DNA from 3 places in the Pseudoduganella sp. LjRoot289 genome. Region 1 is predicted to be linked to each of the others. Evidence: predicted binding sites of a transcription regulator. Region 1 holds the regulator's gene; each other region holds the start of a gene.
What was found. Region 1 encodes LexA, which represses DNA repair genes until DNA is damaged. Its sites were predicted from a motif close to ACTGTATNNNNATACAGT; they were not measured.

Region 1 (6,272 bases):
CACGGTTCGCTGCACAAGCCCGTGCACACCTCGGTGGCTTTCGGCTACGCCGACGCGCGCCAGCTGGCATCGGTATTCCAGGGCAAGGAGCCGGGCTTCCGCTACGGCCGCCAGGGCAATCCGACCGTCTCGGCGCTGGAGGACAAGGTAAACAAGATGGAGCAGGGCGTGGCCACGCTGTGCTTCGCCACCGGCATGGGCGCCATCGGCGCCGTGTTCCAGGCGCTGCTGCGCGCGGGCGACCACGTCGTGTCGTCGTCCTTCCTGTTCGGTAACACCAATTCGCTGTGGCAGACCGTGGCGGGGCAGGGCGTGGCGGTCGATTTCGTCGACGCCACCGAGGTCGCCAACGTGGCGGCGGCCATCAAGCCGAACACGCGCATCGTCTTCGTCGAGACCATCGCCAACCCGCGCACGCAAGTGGCGGACCTGAAGCGCATCGGCGAACTGTGCCAGGAGCGCGGCATCCTCTACATCGTCGACAACACGATGACCACGCCATATCTGTTCCAGCCCAAAGCAGTGGGCGCGGGCCTGGTGGTGAACGCGCTGACCAAGTCCATCGGCGGCCACGGCAACGCGCTGGGCGGCAGCCTGACCGACACCGGCGCCTACGACTGGACGCGCTTCGCCAACATCTTCGAGAACTACAAGAAGGCGGCGCCGGCGCAGTGGGGCATCACGCAGATCCGCGCCAAGGGCTTGCGCGACTTCGGCGCTTCGCTGGGGCCGGAGGCTGCGCACCACATCGCGGTCGGCGCCGAGACGCTGGCGCTGCGCATGGAGCGCACCTGCGCCAACGCGATGGCGCTGGCCGAGTTGCTGGAGTCGGACGAGCGCGTGGCTGCGGTTTATTACCCGGGCCTGAAGTCGCACCCGCAGCACGGCATTTCCTCGGAACTGTTCCGCAGCCACGGTTCCTTGCTGAGCTTCGAGCTGAAGGACGGCATCGACTGCTTCGACTTCCTGAACCGCTTGAAGCTGGCGATCCCTGCGTCCAACCTGGGCGATACGCGCACGCTGATCATCCCGGTGGCGCACACCATCTTCTTCGAGATGGGCGCGGAACGCCGTGCGTCGATGGGGATAGCGGAATCGCTGATACGGGTGTCGGTCGGCATCGAGGACACCGACGACCTGCTGGAAGATTTCAGCTGCGCGCTGGAAGGCTGCTGATATTGGCGGGTTACGCTTCGCTAACCCGCCCTACGGCATAGGCAAGCGCGGCGTAGGGCGGGTTGGGCGGAACGCCGTAACCCGCCATCACCAGGGCTGCGCGCCTTCCATCTGGTACGGATGGCGCCAGCCCGGCAGGGTGGCGATGCGGTCCAGCCATGCCTGCACGCGCGCCGGGTAGCTGACGTTGGCCTGGTCGGCCCAGTACATATAGCCGCAGAGGGAAAAGTCCGCCACGCTGACCTTGTCGTCCAGCAGAAAGGCGCGGCCGTCCGAGAATTCGTCGTCCAGGCGTTCCATGTCGGCGTCGAAGCGCTTGCGGAACCACGGCAGTACCGTGCCGGCGTACGCCGCCGGATCGAATTTCTGCCCGTAGCGCAAGTGCGCCATCGAGAACCCGACGCGGTTCGCTTCCCAGAACAGCCATTCACGCACGCGCTCCAGGCGCTGCTGCGTTTCGCCGCCGTAGGCTTGCAAATATTCAGCCAGGTGCAGCAGGATGGCGTTCGACTGCACATAGGGCTGCCCGTCGTGCACCAGCAGCGGCACTTCGCCGTATTTGGCCAGGCTGCGGAAAGGCTCCGGACGCTCGCCGCGGGCCGCGCGCAAGTCGATCTCCTCGTACGCGTGCGGCACCTGGGCCACTTCCAGGGCCAGCTTCACCTTGTAGCTGTGGCCCGATTCGCAATTGCCGTACAGTTTGAATAGACCCATGCCGCCGCTCCCGACCAAGTAGTTACAAGTAGCTCATGCCAGCTTAGCGTCAGCTTAGTGTCAGCTTAGTGTCAGCTTAGTGCCAGCTGCGCAGCAGACCCACCGCCAGGCCTTCCAGCGCGAACTCCTCGCCTTCCGGATCGACGGTGATGATCTTGAAGTCCGGGTTCTCCGGCAGCAGTTCGACGGTGGCCCCGGTCTTGCGGTAGCGCTTGACGGTCACTTCGTTGCCGATCCGGGCCACGACGATCTGGCCGTTCTTGGCGCTGTCCACCTTTTTCACCGCCAGCAGGTCGCCGTCCATGATGCCGATGTCGCGCATCGATTCGCCGCGCACCTTGAGCAGAAAGTCCGGCTTGGCGGAGAACAGGGCGGGGTCCACGCTGTAGCTCGTTTCCAGGTTTTCCTGGGCCAGGATGGGGGAGCCGGCGGCCACGCGGCCGATCAAAGGCAGCGACATCATGTTCGACATGGTGGCCGCCGCCGCCTGCACCGCCTTGGTGGCGGCCGACTCGGCATGCACGCCCAGCAGGCGGATGCCGCGCGAGGTGCCGGCGGCGATCTCGATGGCGCCCTTGCGCGCCAGCGCCTGCAAGTGTTCCTCGGCGGCGTTGGCCGACTTGAAGCCCAGTTCGTTGGCGATCTCGGCGCGGGTCGGCGGGAAGCCGGTGTTCTCGATGGCATCCTTGATCAGATTAAGGATTTGTTCCTGGCGTGCGGTCAGCTTGATCATGGTGCTTTTTAGCTCTGGGAGCTGTGGATATAGACAGACTGTATTTTTGTACAGTGCGGGCGCTAATGCAAGGAGTTTTGTTGCTGTACGCGAAATATTTTCATTCGGCCGGCCCGAACCGCCTTCCCGGACCGGTTGCTTGATTTTTCAGCGGAAAGGCGCTATAGTCGCGGGCTTACCTCTTCCCACACCCGTCTTGACGCCGGGGTGGGCTATATTCACAGTCCTTAAGGGAGTTTTCATGCGTCACTATGAAATCGTATTTATCGTCCATCCGGACCAAAGCGAGCAAGTGCCCGCGATGATCGAACGTTACAAAGCCAGCGTCTCGACGCGCGGCGGTAACGTGCATCGCGTGGAAGATTGGGGCCGCCGTCAAATGGCTTACTCGATCCAGAAACTGGCTAAAGCACACTACATCTGCATGAACATCGAATGCGACAACGAGACCCTGGTCGAGTTGGAAACCGCCTTCAAATTCAATGATGCCGTTCTGCGTCACCTGACCGTGAAAATGAAGAAAGCGGAAACCGCTCCTTCGCCGATGATGAAGTCGGTACAACGTGAAGACGCGGCCAAGAGCCATCGCGCCGAAGCCCAAGCAGCTGCAACGGCCTAAGGGCCCGGGCAAGTATTGATCAGGAACTGAACTGAACCAGCTGACGGTTACCGCCCTCATCACCGAACGGGACGCAATGCGCTACACGCCCGCCGGTATGCCGATTGTCACTGCAACTTTGCAGCACAGTTCGCAGCAGATGGAAGCCGGTATCGCGCGCTTGACCGAATTTGAAGTCCCGGCCCTTGCGGCGGGCGACCTCGCGAAACGGTTCGGCGACGCCCCTTTGGGTGGCATCTACCAGTTCACAGGATTCCTGGCCAAGAAAAACCGCAATAGCAGAAGCCTGGTGTTTCACATCATTGATTTTAGTTTATTAGATACAGGAGCCTAAAATGGCATTCGGTAAAAAGTTCGACAAAAACAAGCTCAAGCTGAAAGAAAAGCGCAAGCAACAGAATCCTCTGTTCAAACGTAAGAAGTTCTGCCGCTTCACCGCCGCAAACGTTGAGCAAGTGGACTACAAAGACGTAGACACGCTGAAAGATTTCGTCCAGGAAAACGGCAAGATCATGCCAGCACGCCTGACCGGTACCAAGGCGCACTACCAGCGTCAAGTTGACACCGCAATCAAGCGCGCTCGCTATCTGGCACTGCTGCCGTACACCGATCTGCACCACGCTTAATTAGCGCAGTCAGATTAGAAACTGGAGAGAACTATGCAAATCATTCTGTTGGAAAAAGTTGTTAACGTCGGCAACCTGGGCGACGTGGTCAAGGTCAAGGACGGTTACGCACGTAACTTCCTGATCCCGCAAAAGCTGGCCCGCCGCGCCACCACCGCCGCTGTCGCTGAATTCGAAGTCAAGCGCGCCGAACTGGAAAAAGCTGCAGCCGCCAAACTGGCCGCCGCGCAAGCCCAAGGCGAGAAGCTGAACGGCATGACCGTGACCGTGTCGCAAAAAGCGGGTGTTGACGGCCGTCTGTTCGGTTCCGTGACCAACTTCGACATCGCCGAAGCGCTGACCAAGGTTGGTTTCGCGGTTGAAAAGGCTGCCGTGCGCATGCCTAACGGCCCGCTGAAAACCACCGGCGAGCACGCTGTTGCCGTGTCGCTGCACACCGATGTGGTGGTCGACGTGACCGTTGCTGTCGTTGGCGAAGCTGCCTAAAGTTTTGTTGTTGTACACATAGAAAAGCCGGGCTTGCCCGGCTTTTTTATTTTTTGCCCTTGCACCGAAGCAGGTATAATTCGCGCCATGAACACCCCCTCAGATCCACAGGTAGATTCGCTACGCATTCCGCCGCATTCGATCGAAGCAGAACAGTCCGTCATCGGCGGCCTGCTGCGCGACAATGCGGCGTTCGACCGTATCGCGGATTTCATGAATGCCGACGATTTCTACCGTTACGATCACCGCATCATCTTCGAACAAATCGTTCGCCTGATCAACAGCTCCAAGCCGGCCGACGTGCTGACCGTGTTCGAGGCGCTGTCCATGATGGGCAAACAGGACGAGATGGGCGGTATGGCCTATCTGAACGCCATGGCGCAAAACACGCCATCGGCCGCCAACATCCGCCGCTACGCCGAGATCGTCCGCGATCGCGGCATCTTGCGCCAGCTGATCACGGTCGCCGACGAGATCTCCGGCCAGGCCTTCAGCCCGCAAGGCAAGGAGGTCAAGCAGATGCTCGACGAGGCCGAGTCGAAGATCTTCGCCATCGCCGAGCAGGGCGCCCGCGGCGCCCAGGGCTGGCTGCCGGTGCAGCCGCTGCTGACCCAGGTGGTCGAGCGCATCGACGAGCTGTACAGCCGCGACAACTCCAGTGAGATCACGGGCGTGCCGACCGGCTTCATCGACCTCGACCGCATGACCTCGGGCCTGCAGCCGGGCGACCTGGTCATCGTGGCCGGCCGTCCGTCGATGGGCAAGACCGCGTTCTCGGTCAACATCGGCGAGAACGTGGCCATCGAGGCCGGCCTGCCGGTCGCCATCTTCTCGATGGAGATGGGCGGCACCCAGCTGGCCATGCGTATGCTGGGCTCGGTCGGCCTGCTGGACCAGCACCGCCTGCGGACCGGCAAGCTGAACGACGAGGATTGGCCGCGCCTGACCAACGCCATCCAGAAGATGAACGACGCGCAAGTGTTCATCGACGAGACGCCGGCGCTGAACCCGATCGAGATGCGGGCCCGCGCGCGCCGCCTGTCGCGCCAGTGCGGCAAGCTCGGCCTGATTATCGTCGACTACCTGCAGCTGATGCAGGGTAGCAAGGCCGGCGACAACCGGACCGCCGAGATCTCGGAGATTTCGCGTTCGCTCAAAGGCCTGGCCAAGGAATTGCACTGCCCGGTGATCGCGCTGTCGCAGCTGAACCGCTCGCTGGAACAGCGCCCCAACAAGCGTCCGGTGATGTCGGACTTGCGCGAGTCCGGCGCTATCGAGCAGGATGCCGACGTCATCATCTTCCTGTACCGCGACGAGGTCTACAACCCCGATTCGCCCGAGAAGGGCACCGCCGAGATCATTATCGGCAAACAGCGTAACGGCCCGATCGGGGCGATACGCCTGACCTGGATGGGCATGTACACCAAGTTCGGCAACTACTCCGGTGCACTGACGACCTACCAGGGCGACTAAGTTTTACCTTCCCGCAGTACCCGTACTTTTCTGAGGCCGCCGCCTGGCGGCTGCTTGCAGTAACGATGATTCATGATTGGAGATTGAAATGTTTGGACGCTTGATGCCCACCGAGGGCAAATTTTTTGACCTGTTCAACCAGCACGCTGAACTGTGCGTCAAAGGCGCCAAGGAAATGCTGGCCCTGATGACCAACTTCGACGACCTGGAAAACCGTGTGCACGCCATCGAAGGCATCGAGAAACAGGCCGACAAGATCACCTACGCCACGGTGGACATGCTGCACAAGACTTTCATCACGCCGATCGACCGCGACGACATCCACAAGCTGATCACCCGCATGGACGACATCCTGGACCTGATGGAAGACGCCGGCCAGACCGTGTCGCTGTACGACCTGCACTCGGTCACCCCGGAAGCGAAGCGCCTGGCCGAACTGGTGCTG
Region 2 (6,272 bases), 4.6 Mb from region 1:
AGGCGGGGCCGATGGTGTTGCAGAAACCGGGATAGGGAACCGCGTCTGAGACGGCTTCGGCGGCAACGATGTTCAGTTGGCGGTCGACAGTGATGCGAAGAGAGAGGTCGTGCAGAGGCGTGCCGCCCTCGCGCCGGCCGGAGGCGAGCGTGGTGGCGTTTACTTTGATGTCGGTAATACGGGCGTCAAGGTCCCATAAGCCATCGTCGCGCGCAAACGCTTGGATGTCTATGGCGCGCGTGTGCCGCAGCGCACGTCGGGAGACTGGAGTTGACAGGGACATAAGACCGATGCCGCTCGCGCGGCAAAAATAGTTAGCAGCCTTGCACATTTCTCTTAACAAGAAAGCACGTTGCCGTAGCTTCTACGGACAACCACCGCACCCGCGGTGCTGCAAAAACCCCAAAAGTGTAGCACACCCCGGCGCGACTTGCGATGAGGCATATATCAACTAGATGCAAATAATGAGCCGGAATACGGCAATTTGAGAGTGAAAACGGGGGTGGCGAAAAAGCTGGAATCCGGCCTCAATCCTGGTCCAGATCGTCGAGGTCGACGCCTTTGAGCGCGGCGCGGATGGCGTTCTGCGAGAAGCCGCGCGCCATCAGGAAGCGCAACTGCTTGCTGCGCTCCTGCGCGTCTTGCGGCGGGGTGCCGAACTTGCGGCGCCACACTTCGCAGCAGCGCGCGGTTTCGCCTTCGGCCAGGCCGGCCTTCAGGTCCTGCAGCGCTTCGCCTTTGATGCCGTGCTGTTGCAGTTCGGCCAGGATACGGCCGTTGCCGTAGCGCGCGGAGCGGCGGTGGATCAGGGACTCGGAAAAACGCTCCTGGGACAGCCAGTTGTTCTTTTCCAGGAAGTCGAGCAGGGCTTCGACGTCCTCACCCTCTTGCGCATGGCGCGCGAGCTTGCGCGCCAGCTCCAGCCGGCTGTGCTCGCGCTGGGACAGCAGGCGCAGCGCACGGCCTTTCAGGCTGAGGGGAGGCATGGGCATAAGTAAAAAGCGGACCTTGCGGCCCGCTTGTCTTGATTAGTCTACGGCTTTGAGCTTGGGTGCGGGCTCGCTGCCCAGCAAGGGCGGCAGTTCGCGCACGCCCAGCGAGGCGCGCACCTTGTTCTCGATTTCGCGCGCCAGTTCCGGGCGCTCTTGCAGGTAGCTGCGGGCGTTGTCCTTGCCCTGGCCGATGCGCTCGCCGTTGTAGCTGTACCAGGAACCGGACTTCTCGACGATCTTCGCTTCCGAACCCAGGTCGAGGATCTCGCCTTCGCGCGAGGTGCCGGCGCCGTACAGGATGTCGAAGTGCGCTTCCTTGAACGGCGGCGCGATCTTGTTCTTGACGACCTTGACCTTGGTTTCGTTGCCGATCACCTCGTCGCCGGACTTGATCGAGCCGGTGCGGCGGATGTCCAGGCGCACGGAGGCGTAGAACTTCAGCGCGTTGCCGCCGGTGGTGGTTTCGGGCGAACCGAACATCACGCCGATCTTCATGCGGATCTGGTTGATGAAGATGACCAGGGTGTTGGTGCGGTTGATGGAACCGGTCAGCTTGCGCAGCGCCTGGGACATCAGACGGGCTTGCAGGCCCGGCAGGGAGTCGCCCATGTCGCCTTCGATCTCGGCGCGCGGCGTCAGCGCGGCGACCGAGTCGATGACCACCAGGTCGACCGAGCCGGAACGCACCAGCGCGTCGCAGATTTCCAGCGCTTGTTCGCCGGTGTCCGGCTGCGAGATCAGCAGCTCGTGCAGGTTCACGCCCAGTTTCTGCGCGTAGCCGACGTCCAGCGCGTGCTCGGCGTCGATGAAGGCGCAGGTGCCGCCCAGTTTCTGCATCTCGGCGATGGTCTGCAGGGTCAGCGTGGTTTTACCCGACGATTCCGGGCCGTAGATCTCGACCACGCGGCCGCGCGGCAAGCCGCCCACGCCCAGCGCGATGTCCAGGCCCAGCGAGCCGGTGGAGACCACCTGCACTTCTTCGATCGGCGCGCTGGCGTCCATGCGCATGACGGAGCCCTTGCCGAACTGCTTTTCGATTTGTGCCAGCGCGGCGGCGAGCGCCTTGGCTTTTTCCGCTGACGGAACTGCGCCTTTTTTGTCGTCCATGATGATCTTTCGGCAAGTGGTTATTCGTACAGGTGGTACTGTATAAAAGACCAGTGCTTTTGGCAAGCACTGTTTTCAAACGTTTTGAAATTGATCAAACGCTGGCAATGTTAAGTAAAATAAAACAGAATGCAAACTTCAGCTGCCAAGTGAAGCGATTCCAAAAATGCGTATTCTACTTGCCGAGGACGACAGTGTGCTGGCCGACGGGCTCACCCGTTCGCTGCGCCAGTCCGGTTATGCCATCGATTGCGTGAAAAACGGCCAGGAGGCCGACACCGCCCTGTCGACCCAGGAGTTCGACCTGCTGATCCTGGACCTGGGCCTGCCCAAGATGTCCGGCCTGGAAGTGCTGCGCCGCCTGCGCGCGCGCTCTTCGCTGCTGCCGGTGCTGATACTGACGGCGGCCGACTCGATCGAGCAGCGCGTCAACGGCCTCGACCTGGGTGCCGACGACTACATGGCCAAGCCCTTCGCGCTGTCCGAACTGGAGGCGCGGGTGCGCGCGCTGACCCGGCGCGGCCAGGGCGGCGGCGCGGCCGTCATCAAGCACGGTCCGCTGAGCTACGACCAGGTCGGCCGCAGTGCCTATATCAACGAGCAGATGCTGGACCTGTCGGCGCGCGAACTGGGCCTGCTGGAGATTTTGCTGGCGCGCACCGGCCGCCTGGTGTCCAAGGAGCAGTTGGTCGACCACCTGTGCGAATGGGGCGAGGAAGTGAGCAACAACGCCATCGAAGTCTATGTGCACCGGCTGCGCAAGAAGATCGAGGTGGGCGGCGTGCGCATCGCCACCGTGCGCGGCCTGGGCTACTGCCTGGAGAAATTCAGCGACACGCCGCGCGGCGAAACCAAGTAAGCCGTGGCCGAGCCGCGCGAGTCCGCAGTGGGCAGGGAATTCGGCGAGGACGACACGTCCTGGCAGGCGCCCGCCGGCCTCGACAAGGAGGAGGACATCCAGCACTCGCTGTTCGGCGAGATCCTGGACTGGATGCTGGCGCCGCTGCTGCTGCTGTGGCCGATGAGCATCGCCATCACCTACCTGGTCGCCAAGTCCATCGCCAACCAGCCCTTCGACCACGCGCTGGAGGACAGCGTGACCGTGCTGGCGCAGCAGGTGCACGAAGTCAACGGCAAGCTGGCGCCGCGCCTGCCCGGCTCGGCGCGCGACATCCTGCGCGCCGACGACGTCGACAGCGTCTACTTCCAGATCGCCGGCCCCGGCGGCGCCTATGTCGACGGCGACCGCGACCTGCCGCCGCCGGCCGAGGAGGACAGGATCAAGCCCGGCACGATCCACTTCCGCAACGGCACCATGCACGGCACGCCGATCCGCATCGCCTATTCCTGGGTGGCGATGGAGGACCGCGGCGGCGAGGAGGAGCGCCTGGCGCTGGTGCAGGTGGCCGAGACGCTGGAGAAGCGCGCCAAGCTGGCCAACGAGATCATCAAGGGCGTGATCCTGCCGCAGTTCATCGTGCTGCCCATCGTGCTGGCCCTGGTCTGGTTTGCGCTGGCCCGCGGACTGTCGCCGCTGGCGCAGCTGCAGGAGCGCATCCGCGCGCGCAGCTCGGACGACTTGAGCCCGATCGATTCGCGCCAGGTGCCGGAGGAAATCACGCCGCTGGTGCGCTCGCTCAACGACATGCTGGGCCGCCTCTCGCTGTCGATCGAGATGCAGAAGCGCTTCATCGCCGACGCCGCCCACCAGATGAAAACGCCGCTGGCCGGCATGCGCATGCAGTCCGAGCTGGCGCTGCGCCAGACCGACCAGGGCGAGATCCACCGCTCGCTGGAGCAGCTGGCGAAAAGCTCGGAGGCGGCCACGCGGCTGGTGAACCAGCTGCTGGCCCTGGCGCGCGCCGAAAACCAGCCGCAGGCCGGCGCCGCCCACCTGCCGGTCGACCTGGCGGACCTGGCGCGCAGCGCCGTGCGGGACTGGGTGCCGGCCTCCTTCAACTACCGCATCGACCTCGGCTTCGAAGCGCCGGACGACGGTGACGGCGCCGGCGCCGGCGTGCCGATCGACGGCAACCCCACCATGCTGCGCGAAATGCTGTCCAACCTGATCGACAACGCGCTGCGCTACACGCCGGCCGGCGGCGCCGTCACCGTGCGCGTGCGCCGCACCGGGGACAGCGCCGTGGTCGAGGTCGAGGACACCGGCCCCGGCATTCCGCCCGCCGAGCGCAGCAATGTATTCCAGCGCTTCTACCGCATCCTCGGCAGCAGCGCCGAGGGCAGCGGCCTGGGCCTGGCCATCGTGCGCGAGATCGCCCAGCAGCACGGCGCCGACGTCGACATCTTCAGCAACCCGCGCAGCGCCAGCGCCAAGCTGCCCGGCAGCCTGTTCCGCCTGACCTTCCCGCTGCGCGCGCCCGACCCGGCGCCCGCGCCAGACGAGAGCTATCATGGATAAGACCCACGGCCCGGCATCCGGCCCGGCACCCGGCACACCCGGCGGCCATCCCGGCGGCAGCGCCGCTCAAGCCGGCGGGCCGGACAGCCGCAGCCGCCTTGAGCGGCACTGGCGCGGCACGCGCCGCGTCACCGCCGCCCTCTTGCTGCTGTGGCTGGCCACCGGCTTCTGCGCCGTGTTCTTCGCGCGCGAGCTGAGCGGCCTGACGCTGTTCGGCTGGCCGCTGTCGTTCTACCTGGCGGCGCAGGGCGCCTCGCTGGTCTACCTGGCCATCATAGCCGTGTATGCCTGGCGCATGCGCTGCCTGGACCGGCAGTACGCCGCCGGTGCGCGCGGCGCGGGCCACGCAGGCCACGCGGGCGAGGGCGGCGCATGAGCGTCAAGCCCGGTTACTTCAAGCGCCTGTCGCGCTACTACCTGCTGTTCTCGGCCGGCTTCGCCGGCTTCCTGGTGTCGCTGGCGGTGCTGGAAAACGAAGGCATGCCGCGCGTGTGGATAGGCTATCTATTCATGCTGGCCACCATCACGCTGTACGCCGCCATCGGCCTGGTCAGCCGCACCTCCAACGTCTCCGAATACTACGTGGCCGGCCGGCGCGTGCCGGCCATGTTCAACGGCATGGCCACCGCCGCCGACTGGATCTCGGCGGCCAGCTTCATCAGCCTGGCCGGCACCTTGTACCTGCACGGCTTCGACGGCCTGGCCTACATCATGGGCTGGACCGGCGGCTACTGCCTGGTGGCGCTCTTGATCGCGCCCTATCTGCGCAAATTCAGCCAATACACCATCCCCGACTTCCTGGCCGCGCGCTACGGCGGCCCGCACCACGGACGCTACGTGCGCATCATGGCGGTGGCGGCCACCATCATCATCTCCTTCACCTACGTGGTGGCACAGATCTATGCCGTGGGGCTGATCGCCTCGCGCTTCACCGGCGTCGATTTCTCGGTCGGCATCTTCCTCGGCCTGGCCTCCATCCTGGTGTGCTCCTTCCTCGGCGGCATGCGCGCCATCACCTGGACGCAAGTGGCGCAGTACATCATCATCCTGGTGGCCTTTTTGATCCCGGCCATCTGGCTGTCGGCCAAGCACAGCGACAACCCCATCCCGCAAGTGGCCTACGGCAAGCTGCTGCCCAAGCTGAGCGCACGCGAGGCCAGCCTGGGCACGGACGCCAAGGAACGCGAAGTGCGCGCCATCTTCCTGCAGCGCGCCGACGACTACGGCCAGAAGCTCGACGGCCTGCCCGCCAGCTGGGACGCCGGCCGCGTGGAGACGCAGCGCCGGCTGGACGCGGTCAAGCAGCGCAACGCCACTTTGCTCGAAATCCGCGCGGCCGAAAAGGCGCTGATCAACTATCCCAAAACCGTGGAGGAGGCGGCCGACGCCTGGAGCGCCACGCGCAACTACAACCTGCGCCGCGCCGCCCCGCCCGCGCCGCACGCCGAGCCCTTCGCCGCGCCCGACCGCGAGCAGTCCGACAGCAAGCGCAACAACTTCCTGGCGCTGGTGTTCTGCCTGATGGTGGGCACGGCCGCCCTGCCCCATATCCTGATGCGCGCCTACACCACGCCGTCGGTGCACGAGACGCGCGTGTCGGTGTTCTGGACGCTGTTCTTCATCCTGCTGATCTACCTGACCATACCGGCGCTGGCGGTGCTGGTGAAGTACGACATCTACACCGCCATGGTGGGCAGCGACTTTTCCAGGCTGCCCACCTGGGTCTCGTACTGGGCCAACGTGGACAAGCTCAA
Region 3 (6,272 bases), 4.4 Mb from region 1:
ACCGCATCGCGGCGGCGCCGTCGCCGTCGCGCGAGCCGAAGTTGCCCTGGCCGTCGATCAGCGGGTAGCGCAGCGAGAAGTCCTGCGCCATGCGCACCAGCGCGTCGTACACCGACTGGTCGCCGTGCGGGTGCAATTTACCCAGCACGTCGCCGACCACGGTGGCGGACTTGCGCGGCTTGGAGGTGTGGGCCAGGCCCAGTTCGTTCATCGAGTACAGGATGCGGCGCTGCACCGGCTTCTGGCCGTCGCACACGTCCGGCAGGGCGCGGCCCTTGACCACGGAGATCGCGTAGTCGAGGTAGGCGCGCTCGGCGAAGGTGGACAGGATCAGCGTTTCGCCGCCGTCGCCGCCATCGCCGTCGTCGCCCTGGCCGTCATCGCCGCCGCCGCCATCGCCGCCGCCTCCGTCACCGCCGCCTTCGGCGATCACGTCCGCGATCGCGTCGATTTCATCGGCAGCGGTGTCGGTGCCGGTATCGATGCCGGCTTCGGCCGCCGTGGCCACGCCGCCGTCGGCGTCCTGCTTACCGGCCGGCTCGGCCGGCTTCGGTTCGTCAAAGAGGTTTGCTTGAGTCATCGTGTGTCTGCTTGATTGGTTACTGGTCGTCCCCGCGCACGCGGGGACCCATGCTGCCTATGGATTCCCCTTGTTGCCGCAAGTCGTTTCGCAGGCATGGAGCATGCTCCATGAAACCCCTGCTACACCTTGCGCGGGAATGACAATACTGTGTTAAATATCGGCTTCGACTTCGTTGCCGTGTTCCTCTATCCATGCGCGGCGGGCGGCGGCTTCGCCTTTACCCATCAGCATGTTGAAGCGCGCGGAGGAGGTGCTGTGGCCGGGGCGGCCCACTTTCACCGGCAGCAGCCGGCGCGTGTCCGGGTTCATGGTGGTTTCCCACAGCTGCTCGGCGTTCATCTCGCCCAGGCCCTTGAAGCGCGAGATCGACCAGCTGCCCTCTTTCAGGCCGTCCTTGCGCAGCTTGTCCTCGATGGCGACCAGCTCGCCCTCGTCGAGCGCGTACAGCTTCTGGATCGGCTTCTTGCCGCGCGCCGGCGCGTCCACGCGGTACAGCGGCGGGCGGGCGATGCAGATGTTGCCGTTCTGGATCAGCGCCGGGAAGTGGCGGAAGAACAGCGTCAGCAGCAGCACCTGGATGTGCGAGCCGTCCACGTCCGCATCGGAGAGGATGCAGATTTTGCCGTAGCGCAGGCCGCTCAGGTCGGGCGAGTCGCCAAAGCCGTGCGGGTCGACGCCGATGGCCACCGAGATGTCGTGGATCTCGTTGTTGGCGAACAGGCGGTCCTTGTCCGTTTCCCAGGAGTTGAGCACCTTGCCGCGCAGCGGCAGGATGGCCTGGAATTCCTTGTCGCGGCCCATCTTGGCCGAGCCGCCCGCCGAGTCGCCCTCGACCAGGAAGATCTCGGTGCGGTGCACATCGCTCGATTCGCAATCGGTCAGCTTGCCAGGCAGGACGGCCACGCCGGACGATTTTTTCTTTTCCACTTTCTGCAGCGAGCGCAGGCGCGACTGCGCCTGCTTGATCACCAGCTCGGCGAGCTTCTTGCCGTATTCGACGTGCTGGTTCAGCCACAGTTCGAGCGGCGGCTTGGCGTAGGTCGACACCAGGCGCACCGCGTCGCGCGAGTTCAGGCGCTCCTTGATCTGGCCCTGGAACTGCGGGTCCAGCACTTTCGCCGACAGCACGAAGGAGACGCGCGCGAACACGTCCTCCGGCAGCAGCTTGACGCCTTTGGGCAGCAGCGAATGCATTTCGACGAAGTTCTTCACCGCGCCGAACAGGCCGTCGCGCAGGCCCGATTCGTGGGTGCCGCCGTTCGGCGTGGGTATCAGGTTGACGTAGGATTCGCGCACCACGGCGCCGGTTTCGGTCCACGCCACCACCCAGGCCGCGCCTTCGCCCTCGGCGAAGCCTTCGGTGTCCGGGCCGGCGTACTGCGCGCCCTCGAACAGGGGGATCAGCGTTTCGCCGTCGGAGGCCTGGGCCAGCGCCTCGGTCAGGTAGCCGCGCAGGCCTTCGTCGTATTTCCAGGTCTGCGAGTCGCCGGTCTTGGCGTTGGCCAGGGTGACGGTCACGCCCGGCAGCAGCACGGCCTTGGAGCGCAGCAGGCGTTGCAGCTCGACTTGCGAGATCAGCGGCGAGTCGAAGTATTTGCCGTCCGGCCAGGCGGTGACGCGGGTGCCGGACTTCTTGCCGTCCTTGGGCGCGGGCATGGAGCTCAGCGGTTCAACCACATCGCCGTGCTCGAACACCAGGTGGTGCAGGCCGTTGCCCTTGTCGTCCTTGCGCCAGACCGAGATCTCCAGGCGCTTGGACAGCGCGTTGGTGACCGACACGCCGACGCCGTGCAGGCCGCCGGAGAAGGCGTAGGCGCCGCCCGAACCCTTGTCGAACTTGCCGCCCGCATGCAGGCGCGTGAAGACGATCTCCAGCACTGGCACGTTTTCTTCCGGATGCAGGCCGACCGGGATGCCGCGGCCGTCGTCCTCCACCGTGATGCTGCCGTCGGCATTCTGCGTCACGATGATGTTTTTGCAATGGCCGCCCAGCGCCTCGTCCGAGGCATTGTCGATCACCTCCTGGATGATGTGCAGGGGGTTCTCCGTGCGGGTGTACATGCCCGGGCGCTGCTTGACGGGCTCCAGGCCCTTGAGGACGCGGATGGATGATTCGCTGTAGTCGGAAACTGGTTTTTTAGTGGCCATACTTGATCGAGCTAGGTTGTGCGGATTTTGTGCGATTCTTTATCGGTGCGGCGTGCTGCACGCAAAACGCTGTGATTATATACAGTTATTTTGTCTTGACAGTGCTTTCTGCGCAAGCCGGGCCGGCGGGCTTGCCTGCGCATTCTATCCGCAACGGGCGGCGGCGGCGGGAAACAAGCCGGTTGACAGGCGCGGGAACTGTGGTTAAATGGGAAAAAATCCGCAGCACACCGCCATGACAGCAGACAGATTCCCGTTCGCAGTGCGCCTGATCGGCTTCCCCGAGGCGCAGGCCGAAGCCTTGGCTGCGGCATTGGAAGGCGCCCCGCAGACCGGCTCGGGGCCGGCGTATTTTTGCCTGTCCGGCGACAGTTTGCAAGAGCCGGACCTGATCATTGCCAACGGCACCGACCTGGCAGCGCTGGCCGCGCTGGCGGCACTCAGCCAGGGCGACACGCGGCCCGTGCTGCTGATCGGCGCGCCGTACATGGCGCTGCCTTACCCGAACCTGCGCGTGCCCTATGAGGATGACAGCCTGTACGCCGAGCTGGCGCAGCTGGTCGAACGCCGCGCCGACGCGCTGGCCAGGCTGGCCGGCGCAGGCCTGCCGCCGCTGCCCGAGCGGCGCGCCAGCGAGCGGCTCGATTTCGACTTGACCGACCCGGCCGACTACGCGGCCATGCGCCGCCCGGGCAAGGACAGGCGCGGCGCCGTGCTGGTGGTGGACCGCAATGCGCGCTTCAGCGAGCACGTGGCCAAGCTGCTCAAACCCTATAACATCGCGTCGCTGTGGGCCTCGGACGAGGCGTCGGCGCTGGCCGCCTGCGCCGACGCGCCGCAGATGGCGGCGCCGGTGGCTGTGGTGCTGATCAACACCTCGCTGCCGGATATCGACCCCTACGCGCTGTGCGCCGCGCTGCGCGCCCAGGCCGGGCAGGCCGAAGGCGTGCCCGCCGTGGTGTTCCTGGTCTCGCGTGGCTACGCCTACGACAGCGCGCGCGCCGGCGCGGCCGGCGCCGCGGGATTGCTGGACAAGCCCGTGTCCGACGCCACGCTGCGGGCCGTGCTCAAAAAGCTGATGCGCATCGCCTGACTGTGCCAATCTTGCCGCATGGACCTGTATGTATGGTTGCGATGTGGGCGTGCTGGCCTATATCAATATTCGCACGCGGCTACACCTCGCCGGACAACGGCAAATTCCTCGGCAAGACGGCGCTGGTGCTGACAGTCGGCAAAGTGTTCTAAGGCTTGCTCAGTCGCCCAGCGAAGCGGCCAGTGTCAGGCCGACGGCGAGATAGCGCCCGGCGCCGCGGCGTCCGGCCCGGTCGCCATAGCTGAAATCGATATCGGCCCGGCCCGGAACCAGGCTGTAGCGCGTACCGAGTTGCAGGTAGCTGGCTTCGCGTTGGCGGCCGTAAGCCTCCAGCGTGAGCGCGCCGCGTCCGCCGGCCGCCAGCTCCAGGCCCAGCGCCCAAGTGCGCTGCAGGCCCGGCCCGGGCTGGTCCGCTTGCCCGCGCTGGCGCAACCAGCCCACATTGGCGTGCATTTGCACGCGCTCGCCTGCCAGCTCCACGCTGAGCGGAACGTTCATCGACAGGTCGCCATGCCCGCCCGCATCGGGGCGGAATTGGCCGGCCAGCACCAATCCCAGTCCCCAGCCGTCGTCTTGCGGCGCGCGCAGCAGCGTTTTCGCCTGCAGCAGCCCCAGTGTGCTGCGGCCGCCACCCTGCAGGCCGCGCGTGCGCGCCGCGCCCGCCGCCAGTTCCCAGCCCGCGCCGATGTTGCATGCCGGCACCAGCCAGTATTCGTTTTGCGCGCGGCTGTGCTGGGCCCACGTCTCGAACTGGCACTGGCGTGGATCGAGGATGGCGGCGTCGTCGGCCGCCATGGGGCGCCCGGCATGCGCGGCCGGGGCGCATAGCGCAAGGAGCAGCGCGTCGCGCCAGGCGGGCAAGTAGTTTCTCATGGGGTCTCCGGAGCGACGCTCAGGGTAGGCGGGCGCGGCGATACTGTCAACCAGCAACGCCGATTTTTACACCTTGTTTACACCCGCCCCACCAGTCTTTACATCACTTTTAGGCGTCCCCCGATAAGCTGGAAGTATCAAAACAAGACCTGCGAGGGGTGCAACATGGATCTGGTGTTTATCGGCGCGATCGTGGTCTTCCTGGTGGCGGCCTGCGGCTTCGCCGCCGGCTGCGAAGCCTTGGGAGAAAAGAAATGAACAGCTTCTACATAATCGGTGCGGTGGCCGCAGCAGGACTGCTGGCCTACCTGGTGGCGGCCCTGCTGAAAGCGGAGGAGCTGTGATGAACAGTCAGTCTTTCATGCTGCTGGCGGTCTTCCTGGCGGCGCTGCTGGCGCTGGCCTGGCCGCTCGGCATCGTCCTGGCCCGCGTGGGCGACGGCGGCCGCGTGCCAGGCTTCGGCTGGCTGGCGCGCGTCGAGAACCTGCTGTACCGCGCGGCCGGCGTGCCGCCCAAGGCCGGGGAGCGCGGCCAGGGCTGGAGGAGCTATGCCGTGGCCCTGCTGATCTTCAACGGCGTCGGCGCCATGTTCGTCTACGCGCTGCAGCGCCTGCAGGCCTGGCTGCCGCTCAATCCGCAAGGCCTGGGCAACATCAGCCCGGATTCGGCCTTCAACACCGCCGTCAGCTTCGTCTCCAACACCAACTGGCAGGGCTACGGCGGCGAGCAGGCCATGAGCTATCTGACCCAGATGCTGGCGCTGACGTGCCAGAACTTCTTCTCGGCCGCCACCGGCATGGCCGTGGCCTACGCGCTGATCCGGGGCTTCAGTTTTCGCTCGGCCAAATCGATCGGCAATTTCTGGGTCGATATCACCCGTTCCACCTTGTACGTGCTGCTGCCGCTGTCGCTGCTATTTTCGGTGTTCCTGATGGGACAGGGCGTGATCCAGAACTTCTCGGCCTACCAGGACGTGACGCTGCTCGACCAGGTCGCCTACAGCGTGCCGAAAACCGGCGCCGACGGCCAGCCGGTGCTTGACCAGGCCGGCCAGCCGGTCACCGAGGCCATGACGGCAACCACCCAGACCATTGCCATGGGCCCGGTCGCGTCGCAGGAGGCGATCAAGATGCTGGGCACCAATGGCGGCGGTTTCTTCAACGCCAACTCCGCGCACCCATACGAGAACCCGACCGCGCTGTCGAACTTCATGCAGATGCTGGCCATCTTCATCATTCCGGCCGGCCTGTGCTTCGCCTTCGGCCGCATGGTCGGCGACCGCCGCCAGGGCTGGGCGGTGCTGGGCGCGATGACGCTGTTGTTCGTCGCCACCACCGTCGTGGTGCTTGTGGCGGAGCAGCAGGCCCACCCCGCGTTGCAGGCACTGGGCGTGGACCAGGCCATGAGCGCGCTGCAGGCCGGCGGTAATATGGAAGGCAAGGAGACCCGCTTCGGCATCAGCGCCTCGGCCCTGTTCGCAGCCGTCACCACCGCCGCCTCCTGCGGCGCGGTGAACGCCATGCACGACTCCTTCACGCCGGTCGGCGGCATGATCCCCATGTTGCTGATCCAGTT

Region 2: a site for LexA is predicted at 2,137-2,154, ahead of recA (recombinase RecA). Genes of this name have one in related genera too.
Region 3: a site for LexA is predicted at 2,800-2,817, ahead of ACSQ8Y_RS20400 (DNA topoisomerase IV subunit B). Genes of this name have one in related genera too.

Annotation. Positions count from the first base shown of each region.
Region 1 is NZ_CAXUPN020000001.1:409,032-415,303, forward strand. It holds gene ACSQ8Y_RS01780 (cystathionine gamma-synthase family protein) at 1-1,176, shown strand, start outside; gene ACSQ8Y_RS01785 (glutathione S-transferase family protein) at 1,264-1,890, opposite strand; gene lexA (transcriptional repressor LexA) at 1,967-2,623, opposite strand; gene rpsF (30S ribosomal protein S6) at 2,865-3,242, shown strand; gene priB (primosomal replication protein N) at 3,274-3,576, shown strand; gene rpsR (30S ribosomal protein S18) at 3,578-3,868, shown strand; gene rplI (50S ribosomal protein L9) at 3,902-4,354, shown strand; gene ACSQ8Y_RS01815 (replicative DNA helicase) at 4,442-5,827, shown strand; gene ACSQ8Y_RS01820 (DUF47 domain-containing protein) at 5,916-6,272, shown strand, end outside.
Region 2 is NZ_CAXUPN020000001.1:4,969,769-4,976,040, forward strand. It holds gene ACSQ8Y_RS21265 (DUF2889 domain-containing protein) at 1-283, opposite strand, end outside; gene recX (recombination regulator RecX) at 528-992, opposite strand; gene recA (recombinase RecA) at 1,029-2,099, opposite strand; gene ACSQ8Y_RS21280 (response regulator) at 2,266-2,958, shown strand; gene ACSQ8Y_RS21285 (sensor histidine kinase) at 2,986-4,518, shown strand; gene ACSQ8Y_RS21290 (DUF4212 domain-containing protein) at 4,511-4,894, shown strand; gene ACSQ8Y_RS21295 (sodium:solute symporter family protein) at 4,891-6,272, shown strand, end outside.
Region 3 is NZ_CAXUPN020000001.1:4,766,492-4,772,763, reverse strand. It holds gene parC (DNA topoisomerase IV subunit A) at 1-580, opposite strand, end outside; gene ACSQ8Y_RS20400 (DNA topoisomerase IV subunit B) at 734-2,731, opposite strand; gene ACSQ8Y_RS20395 (response regulator) at 2,967-3,824, shown strand; gene ACSQ8Y_RS20390 (hypothetical protein) at 3,984-4,697, opposite strand; gene kdpF (K(+)-transporting ATPase subunit F) at 4,952-5,041, shown strand; gene kdpA (potassium-transporting ATPase subunit KdpA) at 5,041-6,272, shown strand, end outside.